2 regions of the Nocardia sp. NPDC003345 genome follow, and region 1 is predicted to be linked to the other one. Evidence: predicted binding sites of a transcription regulator. Region 1 holds the regulator's gene; the other holds the start of a gene.
The links. Region 1 encodes HspR, which represses chaperone genes until heat shock. Its sites were predicted from a motif close to ANNTGAGTNNNNNNNACTCANNT; they were not measured.
Positions count from the first base shown of each region.

Region 1 (7,475 bases):
GAACTCCGGTTTGAAGGCGGCGCGGACCGCGTTCATGACGAACTCCGGATCACCGCCGGCGCCCAGGTTGGAGGTCAGGATGAGGATGGTGTTGCGGAAGTCCACCGTCCGGCCCTGGCCGTCGGTCAGCCTGCCCTCGTCGAGGACGGCGAGCAGGATGTCGAACACATCCGGGTGCGCCTTCTCGATCTCGTCGAACAGCACCACCGTGTAGGGCCGGCGCCGCACGGCCTCGGTGAGCTGACCGCCCTGGTCGTAGCCGACGTATCCGGGCGGGGCGCCGACCAGCCGCGCGACCGCGTGCTTCTCGCTGTACTCGCTCATATCGATGCGGACCATCGCCCGTTCGTCGTCGAACAGGAAATCCGCGAGCGCCTTGGCCAGCTCCGTCTTGCCCACGCCGGTGGGGCCGACGAACAGGAACGAGCCGGTGGGACGGTTCGGATCCGCGACTCCGGCGCGGGCGCGCCGTACGGCGTCGGATACCGCCTGCACCGCGGCGTTCTGCCCGACCACCCGGCGGCCCAGCTCGTCCTCCATCCGCAGCAGTTTCTCGGTCTCGCCCTCGAGCAGGCGGCCCACCGGGATATGGGTCCAGGCCGAGATCACCTCCGCGATATCGTCCGGGCCGACCTCCTCCTTGAGCATCACCTCGCCGTCGGCCGCCGCGCCGGAGGCGCGTTCGGCCTCGGCGAGCTCCTTCTCCAGCGCCGGGATGCGGCCGTACCGCAGTTCGGCGGCTTTACCCAGGTCGCCGTCGCGTTCGGCGCGTTCGGACTCCCCGCGCAGGCCCTCGAGCTGCTCTTTGAGGATCCGGACCTGGTCGATGGCGGTTTTCTCGTTCTGCCAGCGGGTGGTGAGCTGATTGAGCTTCTCGCGGTCGTCGGCGAGTTCGGCCCGCAGTTTCTCGAGTCGCTGTTTGGAGGCCTCGTCGGTCTCCTTGGCGAGCGCCACCTCCTCGATCTCGAGGCGGCGTACCGCCCGTTCCACCTCGTCGATCTCCACCGGCCGCGAATCGATCTCCATCCGCAGCCGCGACGCCGATTCGTCCACCAGGTCGATGGCCTTGTCGGGCAGGAAACGGGAGGTGATGTAGCGGTCGGAGAGGGTGGCCGCGGCGACCAGCGCGGAGTCGGTGATCCGTACCCCGTGGTGCACCTCGTAGCGCTCCTTGATACCGCGCAGGATCCCGACCGTGTCCTCCACCGTGGGTTCGCCGACCAGCACCTGCTGGAAGCGGCGTTCCAGGGCCGCGTCCTTCTCGATGTGCTGGCGGTACTCCTCCAGCGTGGTCGCGCCGACGAGCCGCAACTCGCCCCGGGCCAGCATCGGCTTGATCATATTGCCGGCGTCCATCGCCGATTCGCCGGTCGCGCCCGCGCCGACGATGGTGTGCAGTTCGTCGATGAAGGTGATGATCTGCCCGGCGCTGGACTTGATCTCCTCGAGTACGGCCTTGAGCCGCTCCTCGAACTCACCGCGGTATTTCGCGCCCGCCACCATCGCACCCAGATCGAGCGAAACGACGGATTTACCGCGCAGTGATTCCGGCACATCGCCCGCGACGATGCGCTGGGCCAGGCCCTCGACGATCGCGGTCTTGCCGACGCCGGGCTCGCCGATGAGCACCGGGTTGTTCTTGGTCCGCCGGGAGAGCACCTGGACGACCCGGCGGATCTCGGTATCCCGCCCGATCACCGGGTCGAGTTTGCCGGCGCGCGCGGCATCGGTGAGATCGGTGGAGTACTTCTCGAGTGCCTGGTAACTACCCTCCGGATCAGGACTGCTGACCCGGGCGTTGCCGCGGACCGCGGTGAACGCCTCACGTAGCGCGGCGGCACTCGCCCCGTATTTCTGCAGCAGCATCGTGATGTCGGTGTCGCCGTCGGCGAGGCCGACCATCACATGCTCGGTGGACACGTATTCGTCGCCGAGTTCGGTGGCCAGATGCTGGGCGGCGGTGATCGCGGCCAGCGCTTCCCGGCCGAGCTGGGGTGTGGTGGTGGCACCGGACGCGCGCGGCAGCCGGTCGACGATGTCCTGGGCCTCGCGCCGTATGGTCGCGGGATCGGTGCCCACCGCCTTCAGCAGCGGGCCGGCGATACCGTCGGTCTGGTCCAGCAGCGCCACCAGCAGGTGGGCCGGCCGGATCTCGGGGTTCCCGGCGGCCGACGCGGCCTGCAGCGCGGCGGTGAGCGCGGCCTGGGTCTTGGTGGTGGGGTTGAACGAGTCCACGAAGCACCTTCCTGCTAGTCGATATCTCCTCCGGCAACCGCACCCGCTGGCGGGGACTCGTGCCGTTCTGACCGTTCCAACGTTCGAAAGGTTGAGTCTGTTCCGCTCAAGTTTGATATTTTTCCGTCCATGGACCCAGACACCGGTTGCCGAAAAAAAGCCGGATCACGGCGCGCGGCCCAGGCGCGATACCCGCGAACAAGATCACTCAAACCCGGTACTGGTATTTCACATCCACCATCATCACAATTTTCGGGGATACTGGTCGAGTGAAGGACGGCCGGTAACGGCTACGTCACTTCGGGCAGATTTCAGGGAAAGGAAGCTCCACGCCGTGGATGCGCGTTCGGCAGCGCTGGTCCGCGCCAATTTCCAGTCGGTACTAGACACCCCGGCTGGACCCGAGCGGTTGGTCAGCGCGTTTTACAGTCACCTGTTCGCGGAGAACCCGCGGCTGCGAGAACTCTTCCCTCCGGCCATGGAGATGCAGGCGAAGAGACTGGTCACCGCGATCCAGTACATGCTCGACCATCTGGAGGACTGGGACCGTGCGCAGAAGTTCCTCGAACAACTCGCCCGCGACCACCGCAAGTACGGCGTCGAAGCCGCGCACTACGACCTGGCCGGGCCCGCGCTCTACGCCGCCTTCCAGAACTACAACGGCCACTACTGGACCAGAGAACTCGCCGAGGGCTGGCGAGATGTCTGTCTGCTGATCTCGGCCGCCATGGCGATCGGCGCCAACTCCGACGACGCCCCGCCCTACTGGGAGGCCACCGTCGTCGGCCACCGGCACGTCCTCGACGATCTGGCCATCGTCCGGCTGCAGTCCGACGATCCGATCCCCTACCTGGCCGGGCAGTACGTCCCGGTCTCGGTACCGCAGCGCCCGCGCATGTGGCGTTACCTCTCCCCCGCCATCCCGTCGAACCCCTACGGGGAGATCGAATTCCACGTCCGCAAGGTCCGTGGCGGCTGGGTGAGCCCCTCCATCGTCGGCGAGACCAAGGTCGGCGACCGCTGGCTCATCGGCGGCCCGCTCGGCGGATTGCAGGTGGACCAGGACCGCGGCAGCGATGTGCTGATGATCGGCTCGGGCACCGGGGTCGCCCCGCTGCGCGCGCAGCTGATCGAGATGGGGCGGCGCGGTATCAACCCGCGGGTGCATTTCTTCATCGGCGGGGTGTACCCGTGCGACCTGTACGACGTGGAGAACATGTGGCAGCTCTCGCAGAGCAACCCGTGGCTCACCGTGGTCCCGGTCTGCGAGCACAAAACCAACCCCTGGTGGTACCCGCATCCCACCGAGGACGCGCCCTACGGAATGCACCGGCGGCTCGTCGGCAACCTCGGCGCGGTGGTGGCCAGTTTCGGCGCATGGGAGGATCGGCAGATCCAGATCGCCGGCTCGGCGACGATGATCGCCGACACCCGGCGCGCGCTGCTCGCGGTGGGCACGCCGGAAGAGATCATCAGCACCGACCCGGTCTGATCCGGTGCCCGCACCGAACACCAGGCCCCGAAAGGGTTGAGGCCCGCGTATGACCAACGACCCCCGCCTGTCCCACGACCGGAACCGGCAGGCCTACTGGATGGCCGATGTCGTCGAACACCATCGGCTACGCCACGATATGGCGGTGATCCGGCTGGTCGGCGAATACGTGCCGTTCACCGCGGGGCAGTCCGTCGAGGTCGAAGTGCCGCAGTTCCCCGGGATGCGGCGCCGGTTCTCTCCCGCCCTGCCGCCCTCTTTGGACGGCAAGATGGAGTTCCACGTCCGCACGGTCGCGGGGGGCTGGTGCAGCGGCGGAATCGTCGCCGACACCACCGTCGGCGACCGGTGGAAACTCTCCGCGCCCCAGGGCATGTTCACCGTCGACCCCGACGGCGACGAGCTGGTGATGATCGCGGGCGGTACCGGCCTGGCCCCCCTGCGCTCCCAGATCCTGGAGCTGGCACGGCATCCCGAGCCTCCCACCACCTACCTCTTCTTCGGCGGCTTCTCCCCCCGCGATCTCTACGCCGCCGATATGCTCGTCATCCTCGCCCACAGCCTGCCCTGGCTCACCGTCGTCCCGGTCGTGGAACGGCTCGAGGACCCGTCCTGGCCGGACCAATGGCACCAAAGCCACCGGGTGGATATCGGATTCGACGAGGACGACCTCATCCAGGGCACCCTCGCCGACGTCGTCGGCTCATACGGCTCCTTCGACCACCACCAGGTCCTGGTCTGCGGCTCCCCCGCCATGACCCGCTCCACGGTCGAACGTCTCCTCGACACCGGCACCCCACCCGAACGCATCCAATTCGAAGGCGCCTGAGCTGTACGGACCCGCCGGCGCGGGCCGATCAGCAGTATTCCCGGAACCGGGAAGAGCAGTGGTTCTTCGTGGTACCGCGCCCAGTTGACCTACAATCCGTGGCGCCGACGTCATCGGCGCCGGTCGAGTGTTTGTCGAATCAGTTTGCCGGGTGCCCTTCGCGAGGACTCGTCTGACGAATGAAACCCCGCGGATGACTTTCCACGGGGTTTCATCGAGGCGACCGGAGACGGCCCGGCTACCGCCGCCGGTTGCGGGGCTGCCAGACCACCAAGGCGGTATTGCGCTGGGGCGGAATCAGTTCCGGGCGGTAGTCCGGACGGCTGCGTTCCCGCTCCAGCGCGGCGGAGAGTTCCACCACCTGCTGCTGGAGTTCGGATACCTGGTTGGTGAGTTCGATGATCCGTTTGATCCCGGCCAGGTTGACGCCTTCGTCCTGGGACAACCGCTGCACTTCGCGCAGCAGTTCCACATCCCGTTCCGAATAGCGCCGACCGCCACCCGAAGTGCGTTGCGGGGTGACCAGGCCCAGCCGGTCGTAGGTACGCAACGTCTGGGCGTGCATACCGGCCAGCTGGGCGGCCACCGAGATGACGAAGTATTCGGCACGCGCCGAACTGCCCTCGGGTGTCCGTTTCGGATCAGTGGACATCACGCACCTGCCCATCCAGCTCTCGGATCGAAGCCGCTGGCCTTCTCCGCCTCCTGTAGCGCGCGCAACGCGGCCACGGCATCGTCGTCCAGCTTCGGCGGCACGGCGACCTTCACGGTGACCAGCAGATCACCGGCTCCGCCACCACGTTTGGGAACCCCGCGGCCACGCACCCGCAGGATGCGGCCGTCCGCGGTGCCCGGTGGCACCTTCACGCCGACCCGGCCCTCCAGAGTGGGCACCGATACGGTCGTGCCGAGCACCAATTCACTGTAACTGACCGGTAGCGCCAGCGTGAGGTCATCGCCGGCCCGGCCGAAGACCTTGTCCTGGCCGACCCGCACCGTCACGAACAGGTCGCCCGAGGGCGCGCCCCGCAGCCCGGCCTCGCCCTGGCCGGCCAGCCGGATGCGCTGGCCGTCGGAGATACCGGGCGGGATCCGGACATTGATGGTGCGGGTGCGGTTCTGGATACCGCTGCCCTGGCAGTCCACGCACGGGTCATCGATGATCGATCCGGTGCCGCGGCAGTCGTCGCAGGGTTCGCTGAACCCGAACGCGCCCTGGTTGCGGCTGACCACACCGCTGCCGTTGCAGATGGGGCACACCCGCGGGCTGGTGCCCGGTTTGGCTCCGCTGCCGTGGCAGGTGGTGCACGGGGACGGGCTGGTCAGGTGCAACGGCACGGTGACACCCGTGGCCGCCTCACGGAAACCGAGAGTCGTCTCGGCCTCCACATCGGCACCGCGGCGCGGCCGCTGACCGGTCCGCGTACCGCCGCCGCCCCGGTTGAACAGACCGCCCAAGATATCGCCGAGACCGCCGTCGGCACCGGCACCGGCACCGGCCTGCCCGAACAGATCACCCAGGTCGAAGCTCTGGGAGAACCCGCCGCCACCGCCACCGGGCGCGAAACCGCCGCCCCGGCCGTACCCGCCGCCCGCGAACAGGCGGCGGGTCTCGTCGTATTCGGCGCGTTTGGCCGGATCCGACAGCACGGTATGAGCCTCGCTGACGGCTTTGAACCGTTCCTCGGCCTGGGCATCACCCGGGTTTGCGTCCGGATGCAGATCACGGGCGAGCTTGCGGTACGCCTTCTTGATCTCGTCGGTGGAGGCGTTGGAGGAGACGCCCAGCTCCTTGTAGAAGTCCTTTTCGATCCACTCCCGCTGGCTCACCGAGCGTCTCCTCCTCTCGCACTATCGTCAATTACCGGAGCCGGCATCAGCATCCGATGCCTCCGGCCCGGCGGTGGCCGCCGCGGTGCCGGGATCCGGCACGGTATCGCCCACACCGTCGGTGACCCCGACCAGCGCGTGCCGCAGCACCCGCTCGCCGAAGCGGTAACCCTTGCGCATCACCACACCGATCACCGGATCGTGCCCGGCGCCTTCGTGCTGAACGGCCTCGTGCAGATTCGGATCGAAGGGCTCACCCTCGGATCCGAACTCCTCGAGGCCCTGTTTACGCAACGCCTCGGCGAGCTTGTCGGCCACCGACCGCAGCGGTCCGGTCTCCAGATCACCGTGCGCGCGGGCACGATCCAGATCGTCGAGCACACCGAGCAGTTCGTTGACCACTCCCGCTTTGGCGTTGTCGATCGCGGTCTTGCGATCGCGCTCGACCCGGCGCCGGTAGTTGGTGTACTCCGCCGTCAGGCGCTGCAGATCGGCGGTCCGCTCGGCGAGTTCGTCCGCAGGGGACGCGACCGGCGCGTCGGCCGTCGCCGCCTCGGCGGCATCCTCGTCCACTCCGGCCTGCGGCGCCTGCGGTGAGACACCTTCCTCGCCCCCGGCCGGGGCGGCACCGTTGGCCGCCCCGGCGGGCTCGCGGACCTCACCGGTCTCCGGATCGATCTTGCGCTTGTCGACGAAGCTCACCGGCTCCGAGGGCTCTTCCGGCTTGTCGTTGTTTCCCGTATTCGTCACTTCTTCTCCGTGTCGACCGGATCGTCCACGACCTCGGCGTCGACCACCTGGTCGTCGCCGGAGTCGGCGGCGGCACCGTTACCGGAACCTGCCGCGCCCTCCTGCTGCGCCTGGGCTTCGTAGATCGCCTGCCCCAGGGCCTGCGATTCGGTGGCCAGCTTCTCCACCGCGGCCTTCACCGCTGCGGTATCGGTGCCCTTGAGCGCCTCGTTGGCCTCCGCGATCGCGGCCTCGACCTTGGTCTTCACATCCGCCGGGACCTTGTCCTCGTTATCGGCGATGAACTTCTCGGTCTGGTGCACCAGCGATTCGGCCTGGTTACGGGTCTCGGCCTCCTCA
Region 1 is NZ_JBSFRU010000295.1:484-7,958, forward strand. It holds gene clpB (ATP-dependent chaperone ClpB) at 1-2,235, opposite strand, end outside; gene ACWDU1_RS25415 (globin domain-containing protein) at 2,570-3,727, shown strand; gene ACWDU1_RS25420 (FAD-binding oxidoreductase) at 3,777-4,556, shown strand; gene ACWDU1_RS25425 (heat shock protein transcriptional repressor HspR) at 4,795-5,208, opposite strand; gene dnaJ (molecular chaperone DnaJ) at 5,208-6,386, opposite strand; gene grpE (nucleotide exchange factor GrpE) at 6,414-7,136, opposite strand; partial or broken gene ACWDU1_RS25440 (Hsp70 family protein) at 7,133-7,475, opposite strand, start outside.

Region 2 (10,862 bases), on a different contig from region 1:
GATGGTGTCATTCCGGGCACGACCGGGGAAGACGGCCGGAACAGGCGTCACCGAACCGTCAGATATCGCAGTCGGAACAGGGCCGGCCGTGACCGAACCGGTGCCGGGAAGGCGCGGTCCGGTATCGGCGGACGCTCAGCCCAATGTCACCGCGCCGAGCGGAGACGTGGTCGGCGCCGGTGACCCGCCGTCGGGCTCGAGGGTCACCGCGAGCTGGTCGGAGGTGGCGAATCCGGTGACATAGGGGGCGTCCTCGGCGGGCAGTTCGGGCAGCACACCGGCCGACCGCGGGGTCCCGCTCGCATCGATCAGCCACAGCTGGTAATCACTGCCGTCCGGGGGCGCGGGCACCGCGTCGAAGGAGACCGTGACGGCGCCCAGTTCGGCGGAACTGTGCACGGTGAGGGTGCCGGCGCCGATGGCGGCCGTGGTGGTCCGGGCGTCTGCCCGTTCCCGCACCTGCTGTGCGGAAATCGTGCCGCCCGGGCCCTCCTCGGTCCCCTCGAACACACCTACACCGACCGCGACGCCGACCGCGACCACTACCGCCGCGGCGGCGGCCGCGAGCCGTCGCATCGTCCTGCGCCGCCGGGCCCGGGCCAGATCGTCGGCCCCCTCGTACACGGTGGCGCCGGCTCCGGAGATAGCTCCCGGCGACACGTCGGCGCGCGCGCCGGTGCGCACGTCCGAACGGGCTCCGGGCAGCGTGTCGAGCGCCGCCAGGATCCGGGCTTCCACATGGACCGGCGGCGCCTGCGCGTCGAGTACCGACAGCGCTGCCATGGCCTCCCGGACCTCGTGAACAGTGTCGTCGAAACTCCGGACGGTTTCCGGATCGGCGGCACGCACCCGCTGTTCGATCTCGGCGCTCTCGTCGCCGGATACGGCGTCGAGGGCGTACGGAACAGCCAGATCCATCAGGTCGCTGTGGCCACCCGGCGAATCGGGTGGTGAGGTGTCAGGCATCGGAGGCAACCCCTGATAGGCAGTTCTGGAGCCGTTTCAGACCGTCACGAATACGGCTCTTGATGGTGGGCAGTGGCGATTCCAGCTGGTCGGCGACCTCCCGGTAGGTGCGCCCGCTGTAGTAGGCGAGTGCGACCGCCTCCCGCTGCGTGGAGGTCAGCACGTCCAGACAGTCCCGGACGGCCGCCTCGTCCAGCCGCTGGTGCACGGTTTCGGTGACGATGTCGTGGTCCCGGCCCAGATGGGTGTGCCCGTAAACGATCTCGCGCCCGGTGGCCGACTCCTCGGCCCGGACCCGGTCGACCGCGCGGCGGTGGGTGATCATCATCAACCAGCCGATCGCGCTCGACCGGGCCGGGTCGTAGCGTGCCGCCGCGGACCAGACCTGCAGGTACACCTCCTGGGTGGCCTCCTCGGCCGCGGCCGGGCTGCGCAGGATCCGCCGCGCGAGCCCGAACACCCGGGGGCTGGTCTCCCGGTAGAAGTCGGTGAACGCTTCACGGTCACCGCTCCCGGCGGCCTGCAGGAGTTCGGCGTGACGCCGGGCGGTGGCCCGGTCGTCGTGGCCCGCCGGGCGGGCCGCACAAACCTCGGGTCCGTCGCCGATCTCCGGCCCGGCATCCCGGAGACGGATCGGGCCGGAGCCGGAATCCGGCCAGTTCGTCATGATCGTGCCCTCCACTGCATGGCAAGGTGTTCGCCGCCCCCGTCGCCGGGGATGGGTTCGAACAACCGGTTGTAGTGCAGGTCACTGTGACGGTCCCGGCGCATCATGGGCTCAGTCTGGTCCACCGGGCAGGCGGGCGGGCACGAATCGCTCACGCGGGCGGCATGAGCACCCCGTCGATCATGTAGACCGTGGCGTTCGAGGTCTGCACGCCGCCGCAGATCACCGACGCGCCACCGACCTCGATATCGTCGCCGGTGCGGGTGACCGTCACGGGGGCGCCCTGCACCGTGGTGTGGTCGCCGGCGATATCACCGGGTTCGATCCGGCCCGGCACCACGTGATAGGTGAGGATATCGGTGAGAGCCGCGGAATCGGTCTTCAGACCTTCGACGGCCGCCGGGTCGAGTTTGCCGAATGCCGAATCGACCGGCGCGAAAACCGTGAACTCTCCGCCGTTGAGCGTATCCACCAGGTTCACCTGCGGATTGAGCTGCCCGGACACCGCTTGGACCAGGGTTTTCAGCATCGGATTGTTCGACGCCGCCACCGCGACCGGATCCTGGGCCATTCCGCCGACCGAGCCCGCGCCGGAGGGCACCTGCGCGGCGTACTCGGCGCAACCGGCTCCCACGAGACCGGCGGCGGGATCGTCGGCGGCCCCGGAGGTCTGCGGGGCGCTGCTCGCGGAAGCGGGCGCGTCGGCGGAACTCTCCTCGCCCGAACACCCCGTCGTGCCCAGGAGCGCGGTCGACGAGATCGCCGCCAGTAGCACCACACGCTGTATGCGCTTCATGGAATTCCATCACTTTCCGGCCAGGACGACCCGAACGGCCGCGCTGCGAACATTGCTGGACGGAATTCGGCCGGCCTGCCGGTACGGATGGGTGCGCGACGGTAACGACCGGGAACACGGACGCGAAAGCGGGCCGCGGCAACCGTTTCCGGTTCGGCCGCGGCCCGCTGTTTTCGGCGGATCAGGCGCTGACCGCCAGGGGCCGCCCGTCCAGATCCGCTTCCCGGACCGGTTCGATGGCGTACGCCAGGATCTCGGCGACATCGCCCACCGGCCGGACGTCGAGATCGGCCAGCACGTCGGCGGGGACGTCGTCCAGATCCGGTTCGTTGCGCGCCGGGATGAACACCGTCTTCAGTCCGGCCCGCTGGGCCGCCAGCAGTTTCTGCTTCACCCCGCCGATCGGCAGGACCCGGCCGTTCAGCGTGACCTCACCGGTCATCCCGACATCCGAGCGCACCGGGCGCCCCAGCGCCAGCGACACCAGCGCGGTGACCATGGTGACACCGGCCGAGGGCCCGTCCTTGGGCACCGCGCCCGCCGGGACGTGGACGTGCAGATTGCGGTCCAGCACAGCGGATTCGATACCGATCTCGCCCAGATGCGACCGCACATAGGTGAGCGCGATCCGCGCGGATTCCTTCATGACGTCACCCAGCTGACCGGTGAGGGTCAGGGCGCGTTCGCCTTCGGCGGTGTTGGCCTCGATATAGAGCACGTCACCACCGAGGCCCGTCACCGCGAGTCCGGTCGCGACCCCGGGAACCGCGGTGCGTTCGGCCGAATCCGGGGTGAAGCGCGGCCGTCCGAGGTAATCCTTCAGGTCCGCGATATCGATGACCAGGGCCGTCCCGGCGCCCGTACCGGCCTCGACAGCGGCGTCCGCGTCACCACCCGGTTCCTCCGTGCCGGCCTCGGACAGCCGGGTCGCGGCCTTGCGCAGCGCCTTCGCGATCAAGCGTTCCATCTGCCGCACCCCCGCTTCGCGGGTGTAGTCGGCCGCGATCTCGCGCAGCGCCGCATCGGTGACCCGCACCTCGTCGGCGGTGAGCGCGTTACGTTCCAGCTGCCGCGGCAGCAGGAATTCGCGGGCGATGGCGACCTTGTCGTCCTCGGTGTAGCCGTCCACCGTGATCACTTCCATCCGGTCCAGCAGCGGGCCGGGGATGGTGTCCATGACATTGGCCGTCGCCAGGAACAGCACGTCGGACAGGTCGAGGTCCATATCCAGGTAGTGGTCGCGGAAGGTGTGGTTCTGGGCGGGGTCGAGCACCTCGAGCAGTGCCGACGCGGGGTCGCCGCGGAAATCGGCGCCCAGTTTGTCGACCTCGTCGAGCAGGACCACCGGGTTCATCGAACCGGCCTCCTTGACGGCCCGCACGATCCGGCCGGGCATGGCGCCCACATAGGTGCGGCGGTGTCCGCGGATCTCCGCCTCGTCGCGCACGCCGCCCAGGGCGACCCGCACGAACTCACGGCCCAGCGCCCGCGCCACGGATTCCCCGAGCGAGGTCTTGCCGACCCCGGGCGGTCCGGCCAGCACCAGCACGGCACCGGACCCGCGCCCGCCCACGACATCCAGTCCGCGCTGCGCGCGCCGGGCCCGGACCGCCAGGTATTCGACGATGCGGTCCTTCACCTCGTCCAGCCCGTGGTGGTCGGCGTCGAGCACGGCCCGCGCCGCCGCCACATCGGTGGAGTCGGTGGTCTTGACCTGCCACGGCAGTTCGAGCACGGTATCGAGCCAGGTCCGGATCCAGCCCGTTTCCGGGCTCTGATCACTGGACCGCTCCAACCGGCCCACTTCGCGCAGCGCCGCCTCCCGTACGGCATCGGGCAGGTCGGCCTGTTCGACCCGGGTGCGGTAGTCGTCGGCGCCGTCGGGTTCGTCCTCGCCGAGCTCCTTGCGGATGGCGTTGAGCTGCTGACGCAGCAGGAATTCGCGCTGGCTCTTCTCCATATTCTCGCGGACCTCGTCACCGATCTTCTCGGTGACCTCGGCCTCGGCGATATGCGCGGTGGTCCATTCGATCAGCCGGTTCAGCCGGGCGGTCACATCCGGGGTCTCCAGCAGTTCACGCTTCTGTTCCGTGGAGAGGTAGGCGGCGTAGCCGGCCGTATCGGCGATGGCCGAGGGGTCGGTGAGCTGGTTGAACGCGTCGACCATCTGCCACGCCTCGCGACGCTGCAGCACCGAGACGACCAGCTTCTTGTACTCCGCCGCGAGTTCGCGGGTGCGACCGTCGGCGGCGGGAGTGTCGACCGGTTCGGCCTCCACCCACAGCGCGGCGCCGGGGCCGGTCACACCGTGCCCGATCTTCGCGCGCCGTTCCGCCTTCAGCACCGCGGCCGGAGTGCCGCCGCGCATCCGGCCGATCTGTTCGATGGTGGCGATCACGCCGTAGGAGGCGTAACCCTCGGTGAGGCGGGGGGCGAGCAGGACGGCTTCGGTCTTCCCGGCCTGTGCGGCGTCGATCGCCGCCTGTGCGGATTCGTCCAGTTCGATCGGCACGACCATGCCGGGCAGCACGATGGGATCGGTCAGGAACAGCACCGGAAGATTCTGGGGTGTACTCACGAACGCAACCTCCAATACTTGAGCTACTCGCACTCAACTTCGAGAGGTTTGCCTTTGTTCCGCGCCGGGCGACGTGTTCGCCGAAGGCGAATTTCCGGCGGTTCACGGCTTGTACGCGAATTTCTCCCGGCGTACGTATTACCGCTGGTCGGCTCGGCCAATCGCGACCCGCGGCAGTTCCCCGACCCGGACGATTTCCGGCTCGACCGCCCGAATACACAGGACCGGCCGGCCTTCGGGGCCGGTGTCCATTACTGCATCGGCAGCACTCTGGCCCGGATGGAGGCCACCGTCGCCATAGAAGAGCTCATGCGCCGCGTTCCCGATATCGCCGCCGCCGGTGCTCCCCGGCGCGTCGCGAGCCCGGTCCTGCGCGGACTGCGCAGCCAGCCGGTCGCCCTCGGAACCCCCGCGGCATCGATCCACTGATCCCGGGCCGATCCCGGGGTTCGAGTTCCGGTGAACCGCAACGGGTTCCGGCGACGACGACCGGTCCCGGGCACCGGTCAGTGCCCGGCGAATGCCTCCGCCAGCCACCACGCGCCGCCGTCGGTGCTGATCTTCGCGTCGATCACCAGCGGCCGCCCTCGTCCCGTCGCGCAATAGTCCGCGAGCCAGTCGCGGACACCGGCGAGATCGTCGACCGTGCGCACCGTGATCCCGGTGGCGCCGAATCCCGCCGCGATCGCGGCGATATCGGTTTCCGGGAAGGTCACCGTGGTGTAGTCGGCGTCGTCGAAATGGTGGACCTCGGCGCCGTAGGCGGAGTCGTTGTACACGATCACCACCAGCGGCAACTCGGCCCGTACCGCGGTGTCCAGTTCGGCCACCGACATCAGGAAACCACCGTCGCCGGCACCCAGCACCGGTAGCCGGCCGGGTTGGGCGAAGGCCGCGCCGATGGCGGTGTGCAGGCCCAGCCCGATGGACTGGAAGGCCTGGGTGAAACAGAAACCGAATTCGTCCGGCACTTCCAGATGGGTCGCCGGGTAGCCCATGAAGTTCCCGGAGTCGATCGCCACTACGCGCTCGGCCGGCAGCAGTCCGTCGAGCGCGATCGAGAGCACCCTCGGATCGATCCGCTCGCCGGTGGAGGTGTCCTCGACCGGCACGTCGCGCCAGCGGCCGGCCTCGGTGAGCAGCGCGGCGACCTCCGGGGTGCGATAGCCGGTCACCGGCCCGGACCCGCGGACCCGCGCCAGTAGGTCCTCGGCCGTCAGGCCGCAGTCGCCGATCACCCCGAAGCCGACCGGGCGGTGCGCGCCGACCGCGTCGATATCGTCGTCGACCTGCACGACCGTGGTCTCGGGACCTATCAGCCGGCCGTGCCGCATGGTCCACATGTTCAGCGCGCATCCCCAGCCCACGATGAGATCGGCGGCCGCGATGAGCTCGGCCACGACGGGGGTGGAGAACCCGCCGGAGATGCCCAGACCGAACTCGTCCCCGGCGAAGAGGCCGTTGGCCACGGCGGAGGTGGCCACCAGCGCGCCGCATTCTCGCGCGAGTTCGGCGAGCACCGGGCCGGCGCCGCGGGCGCCGCGGCCGGCCACGAATACCGGACGCTGGGCCGTCCGCAGGGCTTCGGCGAGGCGGGTCACGGATCCGGAATCCGGCCGCACCCGCGCCGGAGCCACCGTCGCGGCTATCGGCCCGGTGACGGTCGCGGGGGCCGCGGCGACGTCGATGGCGATATTCAGCACCACCGTGCGCCGCAGGGTGACGGCGGTGCGATAGGCCCGCGTCACATCGGCGACCACCGTCTGCCCCGAGTACACCCGGTCGGGAATCGCTCCCACACTGCGGACCAGCGCGTCCTGGTCCACCCGGAAGTTGGACCGCAGCGCGGCGGCGGGACTGTCGGCGGCGAGCACGATCATCGGCGTCCGGCTCTTGGCGGCCTCACCGATCCCGGTGACGGCGTTGGTGAGCCCGCAACCCTGATGCACCGAGACCACGCCGACCCGACCCGACATCCGCGAGTACGCGTCGGCCATGGTGGCGGCGCCGCCCTCGTGCCGGGTCGCGGTGAACGGCACCCCGCCCACGCGCAGTGCGTTGGTCATCACGAAGTTGCCGCTGCCCACGACCCCGAAACAGTGCCCCGCACCGAGGTCGGCCAGCGCGCGGCCCACCACATCGGCGACCGTGGGACCGTAGACGGCCGCGCCCTCGCCGGCCGCCGGCGAGCTGTCGGTCTCCCGGCCGGCCGTCACAGGTCCGCGCCGGTGACGGCCAGTACGCGCGACGGGCTGCCGGTGCCGCCCACGATCGGCAGCGGACTCACCACCAGCATCGCCCCCGTCGCGGGCAGGCGGCCGAGATTACGCAGCGAGGTGAGGCCGTACTTGTCGTTACCGAGGAAGAAGTGGTGCACGGGGAAGGCGGGATCGAATCCCCCGGCCAGTCCGGCGTCCACTCCCACCGTTTCCACGCCCAGGCCGGTGATATCGCGTTCGGTGGCCAGCCAGCGGGCGCATTCGACGGCCACGCCCGGGGTATGCGAGCCGGTGTCGTCGGTGTTGAGGAACTCGGACTCGGAGCCACCGCGCGCCTCCCAGCCGGTGCGCAGCAGCAGCCAGGTCCCGGCGGTGAGGCGGCCGTGGCGACCCTCCCACTCTTCGACATCGGCGACGGTGAGCAGATAGTCGGGGTCGGCCGCGACCCGTGCGGTGAGGTCGAGCACCGCCGCCTGCCCGATGAGCCGCCGCACCGGGATCTGCGAGACGTCGTCGCCGTCGCGGCCGGTGATCCAGTGCACCGGGGCGTCGAGATGGGTGCCGATATGTTCGCCGGTGTGGATGTTGTTGTGCCGCCAGAAGGGCCCGGGCTCGTTATAGGCGCTGACCTCCTCGAGCCCGAAGTCGATCAGATTGGCGAACGGGGCGGGCAGGCGCAGCGCGGGGGTGGCGCTGCTCAGCGGAGTCGTGAGATCGATGACTTCGAGCCGTCCGGCCTGAAGGGCGTCGAGGAATTCGGTGAGCACCGGGGCGGGCGGCGGGTTGGTCATATCGGCACCCTATTCCTGTGCGGCGTCCACGGCGGCGGGTGGCGCTGATTGACACCCGGGACGGGCCGGTGACAATGTGATGATCTCCGATTCACAATCCGGCCCGAGGGGGAGCGCGCGATGATCACACTCTCGTCCGGAGTGTTGATCAACTGGGAGGAATTCACCGGTCAGACCAAATTCGTGGTGGATCTGGTCAGCTTCCCCATTTTCAGCGCCGCGGCCGGCTGGCTCACCAACTGGACCGGCGTGCTGATGCTTTTCTGGCCGCTGCTGTTCCGCGGCGTCCGGATTCCCGGCCTCGATGTGCTCTACCCGTATCTGCCCCGCCGGGTGCAGGTACTGCCGACCTTTTCCGAGGACGGTTCCCGGCTCGGCTTCCAGGGTTTCATCCCGGCGCGTGCCGAGAAAATGGCCAGTATCTGTGTCGACAAGGCGTTGATGCGGATCGGCAGTCCGCGGGATTTCATTCACGAACTGGATCTCGAGGGAATAGCCGATTACGTCGCCGCTCTCGCCCGCAAACAGGTGAAGACGATTGTCGACGAGGTGATGAACCGGGAGAACCCGGATTTGTGGCAGAGCCTGCCGCGGGCCATGCGCCAGCTCATCTATCAGCGCGTCGAGCGCGAGATGCCGGAACTGGCGCGCCGGGCGTTCGCCTCACTCGGCGACAATGTCGATCAGCTCATCGACGTCAAAGGGTTCGTGATCCGGTATCTGCAGGACAATCCGCAGATCCTGAAGGACCTCACCACCACCATCGCGGCCCCGGAATTGAAGTTCATGGTCCGGGTCGGCCTGCTGGGTGCGCCGTTCGGCCTGCTGCTGGCGCTCTATCTGCATATCCACCACGACATCCCGGTATGGGGATGGGTCCCGGCCTGGGTGATCGTGCTGCTGGTCTCGGCGGCGATCGGCGTGATCGTGAACATCATCGCCATCCGGGTGGTGTTCACCCCCGGTGACCCCCAGCCCCGCTACAAGTACCTGTGGAAACAGGCGCTGCTGGCCAAACGCCAGCCGCAGGCGGCGACGGATCTGGCGCATATCCTCGCCTACCAGGTGCTGACCCTGCCGAACCTGTCCGACGAGTTGCTCAACGGCCCGAACGGCGACAAGACCCGGATCCTGCTCGAACAGCTCATCTCCGATGAGATCCACCGTCAGCTCGGCCGGACCACCTCGGTGGTGCGGGCGGCCTTCGGCCGGCGGCAGTTCGACAATTTGAAGGTGGGCGCGGCCGGCGCCGCGGTGGGTCTGGCGCCCTCACTCGTGGAGGACGCCGAGTTCATCCAGGAGCAGGCGGAGAAGATCGACGAGTTCGCCGCCCGCAAACTCCAGCAGCTGACCCCCGGCGAGTTCATGGAGATGTTCTACGCCTCGGTGGAACAGGACGCCTGGCTGCTCTATCTGCACGGCGCGGCCCTCGGGCTGCTGGTCGGCGCCACCCATCTGCTGCTCTTCGGCTGGTAGTCCTCTCCGGTCGCGCATGGTGTCCAGTCGGCCGCGCGAAATACAAGCATGCGTGCTTGTATTTTTCCGGGTGCGCTGCGATGCTGGCAGGGCACCGGCCGCGGTGCGTGACAGAGGAGAAGACGATGGCCGACCTGGACGCGCTCCTGCGCGATCTCGACGCGGAAGGCGCCGAACTGGAAGGTCTCGTGGCCGGCCTGCCGCCGGACGACTGGGCCCGGCAGACCCCGGCCGAAGGCTGGACCATCACGCACCAGATCGGCCACCTCGCCTGGACCGACGAGGTGGCGACGCTGGCCGCCACCGACGCCCGCACCGGAGATACCGCCTTCACCGAACTGCTGACCGCGGCTGCGGCACGAGTGGACACCTTCGTCGACGAGGCCGCCGCGATCGCCGCCGCGTCTCCGGCCCCCGAACTACTGGACCGCTGGCGCCGCGGCCGGGCCGCCCTGGTCGAGGCGTTGCGGGCCGTTCCCGGCGCCGCGTCGGTCCCCTGGTTCGGGCCACCGATGCGGCCGGGATCCATGGCCACCGCACGGTTGATGGAGACCTGGGCGCACGGTCAGGATGTCGCCGATACGCTCGGCGTCCGCCGCGAACCCTCGGACCGGTTGCGGGCCGTGGCCCATATCGGCGTGCGGACCCGGGATTTCGCCTATTCCGTGCGCGGCCTGCCGGCACCCGCCGAGGAATTCCGGGTCGAGCTGACGGGGCCGTCGGCGGCGGTGTGGACATGGGGCCCGGAGGACGCGGCGCAGCGGGTCACCGGACCGGCCCTCGACTTCTGCCTGCTCGTCACCCAGCGACGCCATCCCGGCGATCTGGCGCTGCGCACCACCGGAGCCGACGCGGCCGAATGGCTCACTCTCGCGCAGGCGTTCGCCGGACCACCGGGAAAGGGCCGCGAACCGGGATCCTTCGCCTGACGGAGCCGATGCCGGCGGAGTGCGGAGCCGGCCTTTCGGCAAGGCCGGCGAGCGTCACACCGGGTCCGCGACAGCCGGACGTCGTTGGCCGGGGTGCCTGCGCACGGCAGTCGAGTACGGCGCCCGCCGGCGGGTGAAAAGTACCCCCGCCCCGATCCCCGAAACCTCTGGTGGAAGCTGTCCACCCGGGCAGATGGCGGCAGATTGTGACGCTTATCTCCGTACAGATCGGGTAATCATTGGCGGTCGGCCTGTCACCTGGCCTGATACCGTCACCGGGCCGATCGGCAATACATCACAACCGGTGTCCATCGGCTATCGAATCTCCCAGTGTCCGAAATAAAACGGAAAGTTATAGTACTTTTATCGGGCAGCCGTGGAGGGAGGGCCCGTGGGCTTCATCAAATACGCAAGCGATGTGACGGCGCCGATCACCGTTG
Region 2 is NZ_JBSFRU010000030.1:4,882-15,743, forward strand. It holds gene ACWDU1_RS06145 (anti-sigma factor) at 136-966, opposite strand; gene sigK (ECF RNA polymerase sigma factor SigK) at 959-1,633, opposite strand; gene ACWDU1_RS06155 (fasciclin domain-containing protein) at 1,785-2,429, opposite strand; gene lon (endopeptidase La) at 2,611-4,947, opposite strand; gene ACWDU1_RS06165 (cytochrome P450) at 5,062-5,436, shown strand; gene ACWDU1_RS06170 (thiamine pyrophosphate-binding protein) at 5,514-7,223, opposite strand; gene ACWDU1_RS06175 (cyclase family protein) at 7,220-8,017, opposite strand; gene ACWDU1_RS06180 (hypothetical protein) at 8,138-9,493, shown strand; gene ACWDU1_RS06185 (TIGR03084 family metal-binding protein) at 9,619-10,422, shown strand; gene ACWDU1_RS06190 (SRPBCC family protein) at 10,814-10,862, shown strand, end outside.
Region 2: a site for HspR is predicted at 5,024-5,046, ahead of lon (endopeptidase La). Genes of this name have one in related genera too.